DNA from 2 places in the Variovorax sp. PDC80 genome. Region 2 is predicted to be linked to the other one. Evidence: riboswitches for the same ligand, from Rfam matches in the RefSeq annotation. Region 2 holds a riboswitch; the other holds the start of a gene.

Region 1 (7,754 bases), on a different contig from region 2:
TAGGTCGACAGCTTGCTCACCGAGCCCTCGGGCCGCGAGCGGTAGACCGAGGGCACCTCGGCATAGGGCATGCGCAGTTCGAGCGCGTGCACGGTCAGCTCGGTCTCGATCTCGAAGCCCTTGGCCAGCGCGGGGAAGGACTTCACGTAGCGGCGCGAGAACACGCGAAAACCCGACAGCATGTCGGTGAAGCTGCCGCCGAACAGGCCCGCGACCGCGCCGGTCAGCATCTGGTTGCCCAGCCGATGACCGCGGCGGTAGGTCTGGGCATCGCTCTGGTCGTCGACGCGCGCGCCCACCACCATGTCGAGCTTCTGGTCGACCAGCATGCGGATCATCTCGCGCACCGTCGAGAGGTCGTAGGTGGCGTCGCCGTCGACCATGACGTAGATGTCGGCCTCGACGTCGGCGAACATGCGCCGCACCACGTTGCCCTTGCCGCGCAGCGGCACGTGCACGACGTGCGCGCCATGGGCGCGCGCGACCTCGGCGGTGCCGTCGGTGGAGTTGTTGTCGAAGATGTGGATCTGCGCCTCGGGCAGGTCGGCACGGAAGTCGGCCACCACCTTGGGAATGGCCAGCGCCTCGTTGTAGCAGGGGATGATGGCGGCGATGCGCAGCGCCGGCGGCAGCGGCGAGAGCGCGGCGGCGGCCGTGGGGGAAGCGAGGCGGTCGGCGGTCGTCATGGCGTGGGCGCGAGTATGCGGTAGGCCTTCACACCATCCTTCTCGACGATCAGGCTGAAGTACTTGTCGAAGTCGGGCTTGGTGTGGACATAGGGCGCGAGCGCGGTCTGGATCACGATCGAGCCGAACTGCTGCGAGGCCAGCTTGCGCGCGAGCTGGTCGGCCGGCAGGTACAGGTAGTCCGAGTAGCGGAAGGGCCCGAAGATGTCGCCCCACACCGGGTTAGGCGCGAAGTAGATCGAGTCGTTGAGGCCGACCTGGTAGAGCCGGCCCACGGGGTTGGCGCGCAGGTGGCTCAGCACCTCGTAGCCCGGCACATGCCGGGCGAGGAAGGCCTCGCGCGAGGCGGGCGTGGGCGAGATCATGCGCACGTCGCGCACCGAATGCGCGAGCGCGAAGCCCGCGAGCACCACCATCAGCAGCCCGCCGAAGACGCCCGGCGTGCGCCCGCGCGCGAGCGCCGGCAGCCGGCGCCGCACGAAGGCACCGGCCCAGCCCAGCAGCGTGTGCCAGCCCACGGCGGCCATCAGCGCGAGCAGCGGGAACGAGGCCATCATGTAGCGCGGATAGCGCGAGGTCGCGACCCAGATCACCAGCGAGTAGATGCAGAACACGAAGGCCGCGCGCACCGGACCCGGGCGCCACAGCGGGCTGAACGGCACCAGCAGCAGCGGCCAGAACAGGCCGTTGGGCATGTTGGCGTGGTCGCGCACGTCGGCCAGCTGCTGCGTGTAGTCGGCCATGTTCCAGTTGGTGAAGCCGAACACGCGCGCGCCGATCGGGTTGAACGGATCGCCGGTCTGCAGGTAGTTGCGCGCATACCAGTAGATGCACGGCACCAGGAACAGCGCGAGGGCCGCGAGCCACGGCAGCGGCCGGCGCTCGCGCCGCGCCACGAACACCGCCACCAGCGGCAGGAAGATCAGCGCCTGGTACTTGGAGCCCGCCGCCACGCCGAGGAAGAAGGCCGCCAGCAGCAGCCAGCGCGCGCGCCCGTGGCACGCTGCGCCGGGCTCCGGTTCGAGCACGTGGCCCTCGTCCCACCACCACAGCGCGACGAAGGCCGCGAGCACGAACAGCGCCACGCCCATGTCGATGTACGAATTGGGATAGTCGCCGAGCGCGAGCCAGATGCCGGCGCCCAGGCAGGCGATGTAGCGGTTGGCGTGCAGCCGGCCGAGGCGATGGATCATCAGCACCGACAGCCAGCCCGCGAGGCCATGGATGAAGTGGGTGAAGACGTCGTCGTAGACCGTCAGCGCGGCGGCGTAGAGCAGGTCGTAGTTGTAGGGGAACCAGGGGTAGCGCAACCACTCGTAGACGCCCAGCGTGCCGCTTTGCGCGACCTGGCGCGCATAGGGCAGGTGGTACATCACCTCGTCGAAGGCCACCGGCGGCGCCAGCGGCGAGAACAGCGTGGGCAGGCCCACGAGCAGCAGCGCGGCGAAGGCGCACTTCTCGCCGAGGGTCGGTGCCGGCTGCGCGGGCGCGAGCGCGGCGCGCGCCTTCAGCTCGCGGCGCCAGCCGGGCAGCCGCAACAGCGCCAGCACGATGCCGGCACCCAGCAGCGCGAGCACCGCGCCCTGGCGCAGCGCGCCGACGATCGCCAGCGCCTGGAAGGCGACGATGAACAGGCCGACACCGAGCGTGGTCGCGATCGCGCCCTCGAGCCAGGCGTCGCGGCGCGCGGGCGCCCCGAAGCGCGCCAGCACGGTGGCGCCGAAGCCCCAGGCGCCGGCCACGAAGAGGGCCAGCGCCGCGTGGTGCGCGAGGATGAAGAGCAGTGTCTGAATGGGAATCCCCCGGAAGCCTGGATCGGTTCAGCGGCCCGCGGGGCGGGCGGCGTGGATGGCGGCGGCGCGGGGGAACGGAAGGGCCCGCCGCGCGCCGTCAGAGGTTGGGCGCCAGCAGCCGCTCCAGTTCGGATTCGCTCGCCTTGCGGCGCACCGCCTGGTCCTGCAGCTGGTCATGGCCGATTTTGCCTACGTTGAAGTACGTGCTGTCGGGGTGCCCGAGGTAGAACCCCGACACGCTGGCGGCCGGCATCATAGCGAGGCTTTCGGTCAGGCTCATGCCAATGTCCGTGCAGTTCAGGAGGTCGAACATCGGCTTCTTCACGCTGTGGTCGGGGCAGGCCGGGTAGCCGGGCGCGGGCCGGATGCCGCGGTACTTCTCGGCGATCATCTGCTCGTTGCTCAGCGCCTCGTCGGCAGCGTAGCCCCAGAGGTCGGTGCGCACGCGGTGGTGCATGGCCTCGGCGAAGGCCTCGGCCAGCCGGTCGGCCAGCGCCTTGAGCATGATCGCGGAGTAGTCGTCGAGGTCGTCGACGAAGTACTTCTCCTTCTTCTCCACGCCCAGGCCCGCGGTCACGGCGAACATGCCCACGTAGTCCTTCAGGCCGCTCTCGCGCGGCGCGACGAAGTCGGCCAGGCAGCGGCTCGGGCGCATCGTGCCCTCGATCTCCTGCTTCTCGGTCTGCTGGCGCAGGCCGTACCAGGTGAGCGCGGCCTCGCTGCGCGACTCGTCGGTGTAGAGCACGATGTCGTCGTCGTTCTCGGTGTTGGCCGGCCAGAAGCCGACCACGCCGCTCGCGCTGAGCCAGCGGCCCTCGATCAGGCGCTTGAGCATGCGCTGGCCGTCGGCGTAGACGCGCACGGCCTCGGTGCCGACGATCTCGTCCTTGAGGATGGCCGGGAACGGGCCCGCGAGGTCCCAGGTCTGGAAGAACGGGCCCCAGTCGATGTACTTGGCGAGCTCGGTCAGGTCGAAGTTGCGGAACACGCGCCGGCCGATGAACTTGGGCGCGGGCGGCACGTAGTTCGACCAGTCGATGGGCGTCTTGTTGGCGCGCGCCTTGGCCAGCGGCCACAGCGGCACCTGCTTCTTGTTGGCGTGCTGCGTGCGCACCTTCTCGTAGTCGGCGTTGATCTCGCCGATGTAGGCCGCGGCCTGGTCGCTCAAGAGCGACTGCGCCACGCTCACGCTGCGCGAGGCGTCGGGCACGTAGACCACCGGGCCTTCGTAGTGCGGCGCGATCTTCACGGCCGTGTGCACGCGGCTGGTGGTGGCGCCGCCGATCAGGAGCGGGATCTTCTTGATGCGGAAGTGGTCGTCCTTCTGCATCTCGCCGGCCACGTACTGCATCTCTTCCAGGCTCGGCGTGATCAGGCCCGACAGGCCCACGATGTCCGCGCCCTCGACCTTCGCCTTGGCGAGGATCTCGTGGCACGGGACCATCACGCCCATGTTCACCACCTCGAAGTTGTTGCACTGGAGCACGACGGTGACGATGTTCTTGCCGATGTCGTGCACGTCGCCCTTCACGGTGGCGATGATGATCTTGCCCTTGGTTCGCACGTCGCGGCCCGCGGCCTCGTCCTGGCGCTTCTCTTCCTCGATGTAGGGGATGAGGTGGGCCACGGCCGACTTCATCACGCGCGCCGACTTCACCACCTGCGGCAGGAACATCTTGCCCTGGCCGAACAGGTCGCCCACGATGTTCATGCCGTCCATCAGCGGGCCTTCGATCACGTGCAGCGGACGGCCGCCCTTGGCGAGGATCTGCTGGTAGGCCTCCTCGGTGTCTTCCACGATGAAGTCGGTGATGCCGTGCACCATCGCGTGCGACAGCCGCTGGTTGACGTGCACCGGCTGCTCGGGCGTGCCGCGCCACTCGAGCTTCTTGCTGTCGTCCTTGGCCCCGCTCTTGGCGCTCTCGGCCACCTCGACCAGGCGCTCGCCGGCGTCGGGCCGGCGGTTGAGCACCACGTCCTCCACGCGCTCGCGCAGCTCGGGCTCGAGGTCGTCGTAGACGCCGACCATGCCGGCGTTGACGATGCCCATGTCCATGCCGGCCTGGATCGCGTGGTACAGGAACACGGTGTGGATCGCCTCGCGCACCGGGTCGTTGCCGCGGAAGCTGAAGCTCACGTTCGACACCCCGCCCGAGACCTTGGCGCCCGGCAGGTTCTGCTTGATCCAGCGCACGGCGTTGATGAAGTCGACCGCGTAGTTGTCGTGCTCCTCGATGCCGGTGGCGATCGCGAAGATGTTCGGGTCGAAGATGATGTCCTCGGGCGGGAAGCCCACCTCGTCGACCAGGATGCGGTAGGCGCGCTCGCAGATCTCGACCTTGCGCTCGTAGGTGTCGGCCTGGCCCTTCTCGTCGAAGGCCATCACCACGGCGGCCGCGCCGTAGCGCTTCACGAGCTTCGCCTCGTGCTTGAACTTGTCCACGCCCTCCTTCATGGAGATCGAATTGACGATGCCCTTGCCCTGGATGCAGCGCAGGCCGGCCTCGATCACTTCCCACTTCGAGCTGTCGACCATCACCGGCACGCGCGCGATGTCGGGCTCGCTGGCGATCAGGTTGAGGAAGCGCACCATCGCGGCCTTGCTGTCGAGCATGGCCTCGTCCATGTTGATGTCGATCACCTGCGCGCCGTTCTCGACCTGCTGGCGCGCGACGGCCAGCGCCTCCTCGAACTGGCCGTTGAGGATCATGCGCGCGAAGGCCTTGGAACCGGTGACGTTGGTGCGCTCGCCGATGTTGACGAACAGGGATCCCTCGCCGATGGCCACCGGTTCGAGACCGGACAGCTTCATGGGAGAAACGAAAGGCGCGGGGACATCGCTCATGGGGCTCACCTGGGCAGGGGAAGACACGTCAGGTGAGCGTCGTTGCAACCGGGCCTTCCGGGCAGGTTCTGCGAGAAGGCGCCTTCCAAGCCTGACGGCGGGTCGCGGACCAGGGGGTCCCGCGCGCCGCCGCTGCAACGCTCCTTGGAAGGGGTGGCGATTTTACCGGCTGCCGGACGTGCCAACGGCCCGCGGGTGTATCCGCGGGCCGCCGGGAAGGCTCAGGCCGCCTGCGCGACCGGCGCCGCCGAGGCCGGCAGCCCGAAGGCGCGGTCGAAGGCCCAGTTGAAGACGAAGGTGTAGACCAGGAAGAAGACCACCAGCCCCAGGTCCATCACCAGCGCCTGCCACAGCGAGATGCCCAGGCCCCAGGCGAACATCGGCACCAGCAGGCCGATCAGGCCGCCCTCGAAGCCGATCGCATGGGCGATGCGGCGCTTGAGGCTGCGCCCGCGCACCGCCTGGCGCGCCTCCCAGCGCTCGAACAGGCTGTTGAAGATCAGGTTCCAGATCACCGCGATGACCGAGGCCGCCACCGCCAGCGCGCCCGAATGGCCGAGGCCGGCGCCCGTCAGCAGCGCCAGCCCGGCGCTGGCGGCCACGATGGCGATCCCTTCGTAGAGGGTGATGTAGACGATGCGACGCTGGATTCCCTGCATGACGGACTCTCTTGGCTTGTTGTGTGACTGCGATCCGTCGACTTTATGTGTCTCTTGCTGATATAAAAAGTCAACTTATTTCAGTTTTGTTGATAGATCGGCGAGAAACCAGCCATGAGCTTCTCCAGCGACAGCGTCGAGGTCTTCCTGGCCGTGATCGACCACGGCTCCTTCTCGGCCGCCGCCCGCGCCCTGCGCCGCGTGCCGTCGGCGGTCAGCATGGCCATCGCCCATCTCGAGGCCGAGCTCGACCTGCAGCTGTTCGACCGCAAGGGCCGCGAGCCCCGGCCCACGGCCGCCGCGCGCTCGCTCGAGCCGCAGGCGCGCTCGCTGGCGGCGCAGCTGCGCCAGCTCGACGCGCAGGCGCTGGCGCTCACGCAGGGGCTGGAGGAACGGCTCACGCTGGCGATCGCGCCCGAGCTGCTGGCCGCGCCCTGGAGCGGCGCGCTGGCCGAGCTGGCGCACGAATACCCGCTGCTGCAGGTCGAGGTGCTGGCCGCGCCGCAGGCCGATGCGCTGGCGCTGCTGCACAGCGGCCGGGCCCAGCTCGCGCTGGTGTTCGAGCGGCCCAGCCTCGACGGGCGCGAGGGCTTCCAGGAGGTGGGCAGCGACACCATGGTCGCGGTGATGGCGCCGGGCCACCCGGTGCTGGCCGCCGCGCCCGGCGGCCGCTTGCGCGAGGAGCACCTGATCGCCACCCGCCAGATCGTGGTGGCCGGCCGCGACCTGGTCACGGCCATGGACCCGCGCAGCGTGTTCGCGCGCCACCTCTGGCGCACCGACAACGCGCTGGCCGCCCTGAGCCTGATCACCGCCGGCGTCGGCTGGGGCTGGCTGCCGCGCAATTTCGTGCGGCCGCACGTGGCGGCGGGCGCGCTGGTCGAGATCCCGCTCGAGAACCTCAGCAACGGCCTGAACCTGTGGGTGGACGTGGTGTGGTCGCGCGAACGGCCGCTGGGGCTGGGGGCGCAGCGCTTCGTGGCGTTGATTTCGCGCGAGCGGCAGGCTGCCGGGGTGTCGGTGCCTATCGCGTCCTGAAACGCGAGGCTACGGGCCTGGGCTCAAGCCGCTTCCTTGTAGAACCCGGCCGCATTGTTCAGCAGCCGCCCCGCCACCGGCGACACCGCGCGCCCGATGGCCGCGATGTGGTCCGGCGTGGTGCCGCAGCAGCCGCCGACGATGTTGACCAGCCCCTCGGCCGCGAACTCGTGCAGCAGGCGCGAGGTCACGTCGGGCGTCTCGTCGAAGCCGGTGTCGCTCATCGGGTTGGGCAGGCCGGCGTTGGGGTAGCAGCTGATGAAGGTGTCGTCGGCCACGCGCGCCAGTTCCTGGATGTAGGGGCGCATCAGCGCCGCGCCCAGCGCGCAGTTCAGGCCGATGGCCAGCGGCCGCGCATGGCGCACGCTGTGCCAGAAGGCGGTCACGGTCTGGCCGCTGAGGATGCGGCCCGAGGCGTCGGTCACGGTGCCGCTGATGATCAGCGGCAGGCGCTCGCCACTGTTCTCGAAATACTCGTCGACCGCGAACAGCGCAGCCTTGGCGTTGAGCGTGTCGAAGATGGTCTCGACCAGGATCACGTCGGCGCCGCCCTCGACCAGCGCCTCGGTCTGCTCGTAGTAGGCCGCGCGCAGGGCCTCGAAATCGACATTGCGCGCGCCCGGATCGTTGACGTCGGGGCTGATGCTCGCGGTCTTGGGCGTCGGGCCGAGCGCGCCGGCCACGAAGCGCGGCTTGTCGGGCGTGGAGTACTTGTCGCAGGCGGCGCGCGCCA
Region 2 (7,754 bases):
GGCGGATCGAGTCGGGAATGAAGTCGAGCACGTAGTCCTCGATGCGCAGCCGCTTCTCCTGCGGCCGCGGCGCGTTCCAGTCCATCATGTAGACGTCGTAGCCCTGCCGCAGCAGGTGCTCGACCATGCTCTGGCCCGGCGCGAGGTCGAGGATGTAGCCCTTGTTGGTGGTGGCCATCACGATCAGCACCGGCACGCGGTAGATCTCGTCGACCATCGGCCGGTAGTGGTAGAGGCTCAGCGTGCCGCGGCGATGGATCTCGTCCTTGGGCGTGAGCCCGACCGCGGGCGTGGCGCTGGTCAGGAAATCCAGGCCCTTGATGTTGCGCTGGATGGTGCGCTCGATCTCGGCGCGCAGATCGGGCAGCACCGGCAGTTCGGCGGCGGGCGTGCTCATGGGCGCGGGCGGCGGGTGCGGGCCGGGGACTTCGAGGCCTTGGCCGCTGCCTTCTTCGCGGGTGAGGGTGCGGGAGCGGGTGGCGTGGCCGCCATCGAGGGCGGCTGCTTCGTGCGCTTCGGCGCCGATGACTGCGGCGCCGGCGCTGGCGCAGCACCGCCCTCCTCGAGCTGCCGCGCGATCCGCGCCAGGTGGTCGTCGATGTGCTGCAGCTGCTCCGAGAGCGCCTGCAGGTCGGCGCGCGTGGGCAGGTTCAGCATCGTGAGCAGCCGCGCCATCAGGTCGCCGAGCGCCTTCTGCGCGCCCAGCGAGGCGTTCATGCCGCCATGCATGCCCTGTCGGAACGGATCGGAGGCCATGGCCTCGTTGGCGAACGCGTTGGTGCTCTTTTCCCATTGCGCGGTGAGCTCGCGCCAGATCGCCATGGGGTCGAGGGGAGAGGAGGACTGGGTCATGGCCGCACACCGAGGTTCGTCGTCGGAAGGCCGCGCCGTGCGCCGGCGCGGCGCCTGGGCCGCGCGCTACTTGCGCTGCAGCATCTTCGTGACCTCGTCGACGTTCGACTGGATGCGCTGGCGCACCACCTCGAAGGCATCGGCCTGCGACTTGGCCGCGAGGTTGGCGAGTTCCTTGATGTCGTCGACCGCGCGCTGGAACGACTGGCGGCCGAGCGCGTCGAGCTTGGCGAGGCTTTCCTTCGGGTCCTTGCCGGGGATGTCCTTGGCGGCGGCCTGCCAGTCGGTGATCGCGCTCTTGATCATCTCGGTCTGGCGCTGCACCACGGTCTGCAGGCCCTGGAACGACTTCTCGTTGGCCTGCATCAGCGCCTGCAGGTCCTTGCGTCCGCTGTCGAGCAGCTTGCTCGCGCCATCGGTCATGTTGAGGTTCTGCAGCCGCTCGGCCATGCCTTTGAGCGGGTTGAGCATGTCGGCCGCGCTCGGGGCCGCTTTTCTCTCGGCGCTTCCGCTGCTGCTGCTGGCAGTGGTCTTCTTGGCGGCGGCTTTCTTGGCAGTGGCCATGGTGCGGAATCTCCTGAGGACGTTGGACAAGATGGTGGCGGGACCGGCCGCGCACGCGCGTGGTCCGCCGCCACGATACGCCGCGGCGACCCTGCCGCGGCGATCGCGGCCGCGGATTTGCCTGGGGGATTTCCCGAAGGGATGGTGTGCGCCGCGGCACCGGCGCTCGCTGGAGCGCCGGCGGGTAGCGGCAACGGCTTACATCGGCGGCGTGAAGCCGTCGCGGCCGGCCACCACGCGCAGCGCGGTCGGCGTGCCGTTGCGCTCCTGCGCATTGACCAGCACCTTGGCGCCCGGCACCAGCAGCGCCTCGGTGCCCGCGCGGAAGGTCACGACCGGCACGTCGCGCGGCACGATCACGGTCTTCTCGCCGCCCTTGTAGGACAGGCGCAGCTGCTGCCCGCCGCGCACCGAGCGCGGCGCGGCTGCGAGGTCGGCCACGGTGGCATTGGTCATGGTGCTCTGCGGTTGCAGGTCCCACGGATAGTGACCCTCGCCGGTGCCGCGCGCGGCCTCGGGGAACACCACCACCTCGAGCGCCTTCTGCGTGCCGTCGGCCTGCGGCATCGCGGCGGTGCCGATGAAGCTGCCCTTCTTGATGTCGGACAGCTTGATGCGATAGACCTCCGACAGCGACATGTCCGCGGGCCGCGCGAGGCTCACGACCTCGCCGCCACGGTCCTTGACGACGAGCTTGCTCGCATCGGCGTAGACCAGCGTGCCGCGCACGCGCACCACGGGTTGCGCGGCCTGCGCCTGCTGCGCGAAGGACAGGCCCGGCAAGGTGGCGAGGCCGAGCAGGGCCGCCGTGCAGAGCGCGCGGCGCGCGGTGGGCGACGAGGGAAGGGAAAGACGGGATGAACGCATCGGAGGGGCTTTCGCGGAAAAGGAATGCAAGCAGCGTTGTACGCCTCGACTCTGAGCCCTGCATGACGCGGGGTGTTGGCGCGCCCTCGCGTTCCGTGATGTGGGAAGCCCCGGCCGTTGGCGCCCGTGTCCGGCACGTCTACAATCCGCCGCTTCCGAGGAGCGTTGCAGCGCCGCCAGGCGTGAGGCTCGGACCCATCGCAACCACGCTCATCCGCTGTTCTCGCGGTGAGTCTTTTTCCCCCGACGCAGTGGCCTCGTTCAAACACAGTTCTGGAGTTCACTTCACATGAGCGCTGTTCTCAAGCCCACCCCTGTTTCGTCCGCCGACCAGGCGATCGCCGACCTTTCGCTCGCCGCCTGGGGCCGCAAGGAAATCCGCATCGCGGAAACCGAGATGCCCGGCCTGATGGCCATCCGCGAGGAATTCGCCAAGAGCCAGCCGCTCAAGGGCGCGCGCATCACCGGCTCGCTGCACATGACGATCCAGACCGCGGTGCTGATCGAGACGCTGCAGGCCCTCGGCGCGCAGGTGCGCTGGGCCTCGTGCAACATCTTCTCGACGCAGGATCACGCGGCCGCCGCGATCGCCGCGTCGGGCACGCCGGTGTTCGCGATCAAGGGCGAGTCGCTCAAGGACTACTGGGACTACACCCACGCCATCTTCGACTTCGGCCCCAAGGACTCGAAGGGCGAAGGCCCGAACATGATCCTCGACGACGGCGGCGATGCCACGCTGCTGATGCACCTGGGCCAGCGCGCCGAGAAGGACCTGGGCGTGATCGCCAACCCGGGCAGCGAGGAAGAGCGCATTCTCTTCGCCGCGATCAAGGCCAAGCTGGCCGTCGATGCGACCTGGTACACGCGCAAGTCGGCCGAGATCATCGGCGTGACCGAGGAAACCACCACCGGCGTGCACCGCCTCAACGAGATGAGCGCCAAGGGCACGCTGCTGTTCCGCGCCATCAACGTCAACGACTCGGTCACCAAGAGCAAGTTCGACAACCTCTACGGCTGCCGCGAATCGCTGGTCGACGGCATCAAGCGCGCGACCGACGTGATGATCGCCGGCAAGGTGGCCTGCGTGGCCGGCTACGGCGACGTGGGCAAGGGCTCGGCCCAGGCGCTGCGCGCGCTGTCGGCGCAGGTGTGGGTCACCGAGATCGACCCGATCAACGCGCTGCAGGCCGCGATGGAAGGCTACAAGGTTGTGACGATGGAATACGCGGCCGACAAGGCCGACATCTTCGTGACCACCACCGGCAACAAGGACGTCATCACGCACGACACGATGGCGAAGATGAAGGACCAGGCCATCGTCTGCAACATCGGCCACTTCGACAACGAGATCGACGTCGCGTCGATCGAGAAGTACGAATGGGAAGAGATCAAGCCGCAGGTCGACCACATCACCTTCCCCGACGGCAAGAAGATCATCCTGCTGGCCAAGGGCCGCCTCGTGAACCTGGGCTGCGGCACGGGCCACCCGAGCTTCGTGATGTCGTCGTCGTTCGCGAACCAGACCATCGCGCAGATCGAGCTGTTCACCAAGCCCGACGCCTACCAGGCCGGCAAGGTCTACGTGCTGCCCAAGCACCTCGACGAGAAGGTCGCGCGCCTGCACCTGAAGAAGGTCGGCGCCATGCTCACCGAGCTGACCGACGCCCAGGCCGCCTACATCGGCGTGAGCAAGAACGGCCCCTACAAGCCGGACAGCTACCGCTACTGATCGCCGCGCATGCGAGCCGACCAGTTGCTGGTGGAACGCGGCCTCGCCGCCTCGCGCTCGCAGGCCGTGCGGCTTATCGCCGGCGGCATGCGCTGGCGCGATGCGGGCTCGACCGATGCGTGGCGTTCGGTCGTGAAGAACCGCGACGAGGTGCCCGAGTCGGCCGAGCTCGAGCTCGACGATGCGGCCGAGGCGCGCTATGTCTCGCGCGGCGGGCTCAAGCTCGAAGGCGCGCTCGAGGCCAGCGGCGTCGATGCCGCCGGCAAGCTGTGCCTCGACGTGGGCCAGTCGACCGGCGGCTTCACCGACTGCCTGCTGCAGCGCGGCGCCGCACGGGTGGTGGGCGTCGACGTCGGCCACGGGCAGCTGCATGCGAAGCTGCGCGAGGACGCGCGCGTGCTCGCCATCGAAGGCGTCAATGCGCGCGCTCTCTCGGCCGACGACCTGCAGGAAGAGGGCGAGGAGCCCTTCGACGAGCGCTTCGACCTGATCGTCGGAGACCTGTCGTTCATCTCGCTCACGCTGGTGCTGCCGGCGGTGGTGCAGTTCCTCGCGGACGACGGCCAGCTGCTGATGCTGGTCAAGCCGCAGTTCGAACTGCAGCCGGGCCAGGTCGGCAAGGGCGGCATCGTGCGCGACGCGGCGATGTACGAGATCGTCGAGAAGCGCCTGCGCGATGCCTGCGCCGCGCTTGAGCTGCGCGTGCTGCGCTGGTTCGACAGCCCGATCGCCGGCGGCGACGGCAACCGCGAGTTTTTTATTCACGCCGTGCGCGCGACGGGCGCGGGCGGTTCCTAGGAGACGCAGGTGCGCCTTCCGCTGAGTTTCGAATTCTTCCCGACCAAGACGCCCGAAGGCGCGGTCAAGCTGCGCGCGGCGCGCCAGCAGCTCTATGCGCGCAAGCCCGAGTTCTGCTCGGTCACCTACGGCGCGGGCGGCTCCACCCACCAGGGCACCTTCGGCGCGGTGCAGGAGATCCTGTCCGAGGGCGTGGACGCGGCCAGCCATTTCTCGTGCATCGGCGCCACGCGCGAGACCGTGCGCGCGCAGCTCGCCGAGCTCAAGGCCATGGGCGTGAAGCGCCTGGTGGCGCTGCGCGGCGACCTGCCCAGCGGCTACGGCGCCGGCGGCGAGTTCCAGTACGCGAGCGACCTCGTGGCCTTCATTCGCGAAGAGACCGGCCGCGACTTCCACATCGAGGTGGCCTGCTATCCCGAGGTGCATCCGCAGGCGCGTTCGCCCGAGGCCGACCTGCAGGCCTTCGCGGCCAAGGTGAAGGCCGGCGCCGATTCGGCGATCACGCAGTACTTCTTCAGCGCCGATGCCTACTTCCGCTTCGTCGACGAGGCGCGCGCGCTCGGCATCGACACGCCGATCGTGCCCGGCATCATGCCGATCACCAGCTCGACGCAGCTGATGCGCTTCTCGGACGCCTGCGGCGCCGAAATCCCGCGCTGGATCCGGCTGCGGCTGCAGGCCTTCGGCGACGACACGGCCTCGATCAAGGCCTTCGGCCTCGACGTCGTGACCGACCTGTGCGCGCGGCTGCGCGAGGGCGGCGTGCCGGCGCTGCACTTCTACACGATGAACCAGTCGGCGGCCACGCTGGCTGTCTTGGAGCGCCTGGATTGAGAGGGGCGGCGCGGGCGCCAGGCTCGCTGCGCGCGGGGCTTCGCGCCGCGCTCGTGGCCTGCACCTGCGCGCTCGCGGGCTGCGCCATGCCGCCGGCGACCGAGGGCGGCGCGGCGTCGGACACCGTGGCGCAGGAGAGCCTGTCGCCGATCCCGCGCCAGATGACCGTGCCGCCCGGCGCCGAGCCGCGTTCGAACGTGCCCTCGGTGCGCTACGACCTCGCGGTGACCGGGCCCGACGAACTGCCCGCCGATGGCCTGCCGGGCGACGAACCGCGCGGCGAGATCTTCGAGCGCGGCGGGGCCTCGTGGTACGGCATCCAGTTCCACCAGCGCCGCACCGCCAGCGGCGAGCGCTTCGACATGGGCGCCCTGACGGCCGCGCACAAGACCCTGCCCTTCAACACCCGCGTGTGCGTGCGCAGCCTCGTCAACGGCAAGGAAGTGCTGGTGCGCGTGAACGACCGCGGCCCCTACACGCAGGGCCGCGTGATCGACCTGAGCCGCGCCGCGGCCGACCGCATCGGGCTCGCGAGCCTGGGCATCAAGCAGGTGGCGCTGACCGTCATCGACCGCGAGGGCATGCGCTGCGACGGCGAACTGGCGCAGCCGGGCGAGACCGACACGCCGTCGCTCGACGTGGCGCCGGTGCGGCCGCAGGCCCAGCCCGCGGCGGCCCGCAAGGCGCCGGCGCGCCGCGCGCCGGCACGGCGGCGCTGAACGGCCGCCGCGCGGATCAGCCCGCGGCTTCGACCGTGAAGCCCGCGTTGCGGTCCTGTCCCAGCTTCTGCACCAGCTGCGGCAGCGCCGCCTCGAGCAGCGGCTTCAGCGTATAGGGCGGGTTGATCAGGAACATGCCGCTGGCCGGCAGGCCCGGGCGGCGGGTTTCGCCGCTGGGCGCGGTCGTGATCTTGCTCGACTTGACCGTCAGCGTGACGTTGAGCGAGGACTTGCCGGCCTTGGTGGCCAGCGTCTTGAGGCGGCGCGGCAGGTCGTGCGCCTCGGGCCGCGGAATGATCGGATACCAGACCGCGTAGGTGCCGGTGGCAAAGCGCTTGAGCGCCTCGGCCGCGAAATCGAGCACCCGGCCGTAGTCGGTCTTGAGCTCGTAGCTCGGGTCCATCAGCACCAGCGCGCGCCGCGAGGGCGGCGGCAGGAACTTGGTCGCGCTGCCGAAGCCGTCCTCGTGCAGCACCGCGATCTGGCGTCCGGCCTCGAGCTGCGCGATGTTGGCCGTGAGCGTGCGGCTGTCGGTGGGATGCAGCTCGAACAGCTTGAGCCGGTCGTGGTCGCGCAGCAGGTGCTGCACGATGAACGGCGAGCCCGGGTAGACGCGGGCGCCGCCCTTGGCATTGAAGTCGTGGATCACCTCGAGGTAGCGCGCGAGCGCATCGGCCAGCGGAGCCTCGGCTTCCTTGGCCGCCTTCTTGGCGGCGGCGGTCGTCGCGGGAGCGGGCGCCGGGGCCGGCGCGGCCTTGGGGTCGGCGACCAGGCGCAGCACGCCCTCGGCGGCCTCGCCGCTGGTGCCCGCGTAGTCGCCATCGAGCCGGTACAGGCCCGCGCCCGCGTGCGTGTCGACCACCGTCAGGGCGGTCTCCTTTTCGAGCATGTGATCGAGCGTGGCGATCAGCACCATGTGCTTGAGCACGTCGGCGTGATTGCCGGCATGGAAGGCGTGGCGGTAGCTGAACATTAGAAAAAATACCTAAAAGGTGGAGGCATGCGGCCGGCGGCATCGCTAGACTCGCGCGCCGGAAACATTAATTAACAAGAGGGGCGCAAATGCGTGGAGCAGGGTGGAGATTCTGGGGCCTGTGCGTGGGTGCGGGCGTGCTGTCTATTTTGACGGGGTGCGCGTCGGTGACGCACGGCACCCAGCAGAGCGTGAAGATCGAGACGCTGACGGAGGCCGGAAAGACCGTCGAGGGCGCCAAGTGCACGCTCACGAACGACCGCAACGGCATCGTGATGCGCTCGGGGGAAAGCGTCTCGGTGCGCCGTTCGGGCGCGCTGCTGAACATCGAATGCACGCAGCCCGGCCTGGCGCCGGCCACGGGGCAGGCGATTTCGCGCGTCAACACCGGCATGGTCGGCAACATCCTGATCGGCGG

What was found. Region 2 has a riboswitch for S-adenosylhomocysteine ahead of ahcY (adenosylhomocysteinase). Riboswitches for the same ligand answer to the same signal wherever they lie in the genome.
Region 1: linked by a shared signal. The riboswitch ahead of metH (methionine synthase) and the one ahead of ahcY (adenosylhomocysteinase) in region 2 are both predicted to bind S-adenosylhomocysteine.

What each region holds. Positions count from the first base shown of each region.
Region 1 covers NZ_FOWG01000004.1:302,275-310,028, reverse strand. The annotation lists gene BM109_RS14850 (glycosyltransferase family 2 protein) at 1-686, opposite strand, end outside; gene BM109_RS14845 (ArnT family glycosyltransferase) at 683-2,428, opposite strand; gene metH (methionine synthase) at 2,577-5,291, opposite strand; S-adenosyl-L-homocysteine riboswitch at 5,352-5,476, opposite strand; gene BM109_RS14835 (PACE efflux transporter) at 5,546-5,983, opposite strand; gene BM109_RS14830 (LysR family transcriptional regulator) at 6,098-7,021, shown strand; gene BM109_RS14825 (homocysteine S-methyltransferase family protein) at 7,045-7,754, opposite strand, start outside.
Region 2 covers NZ_FOWG01000008.1:312,375-320,128, reverse strand. The annotation lists gene BM109_RS23825 (alpha/beta fold hydrolase) at 1-397, opposite strand, end outside; gene BM109_RS23820 (hypothetical protein) at 394-852, opposite strand; gene phaP (TIGR01841 family phasin) at 919-1,416, opposite strand; gene BM109_RS23810 (hypothetical protein) at 1,615-2,283, opposite strand; S-adenosyl-L-homocysteine riboswitch at 2,434-2,502, shown strand; gene ahcY (adenosylhomocysteinase) at 2,573-4,012, shown strand; gene BM109_RS23800 (TlyA family RNA methyltransferase) at 4,022-4,810, shown strand; gene metF (methylenetetrahydrofolate reductase [NAD(P)H]) at 4,820-5,644, shown strand; gene BM109_RS23790 (septal ring lytic transglycosylase RlpA family protein) at 5,698-6,363, shown strand; gene BM109_RS23785 (23S rRNA (adenine(2030)-N(6))-methyltransferase RlmJ) at 6,380-7,336, opposite strand; gene BM109_RS23780 (hypothetical protein) at 7,504-7,754, shown strand, end outside.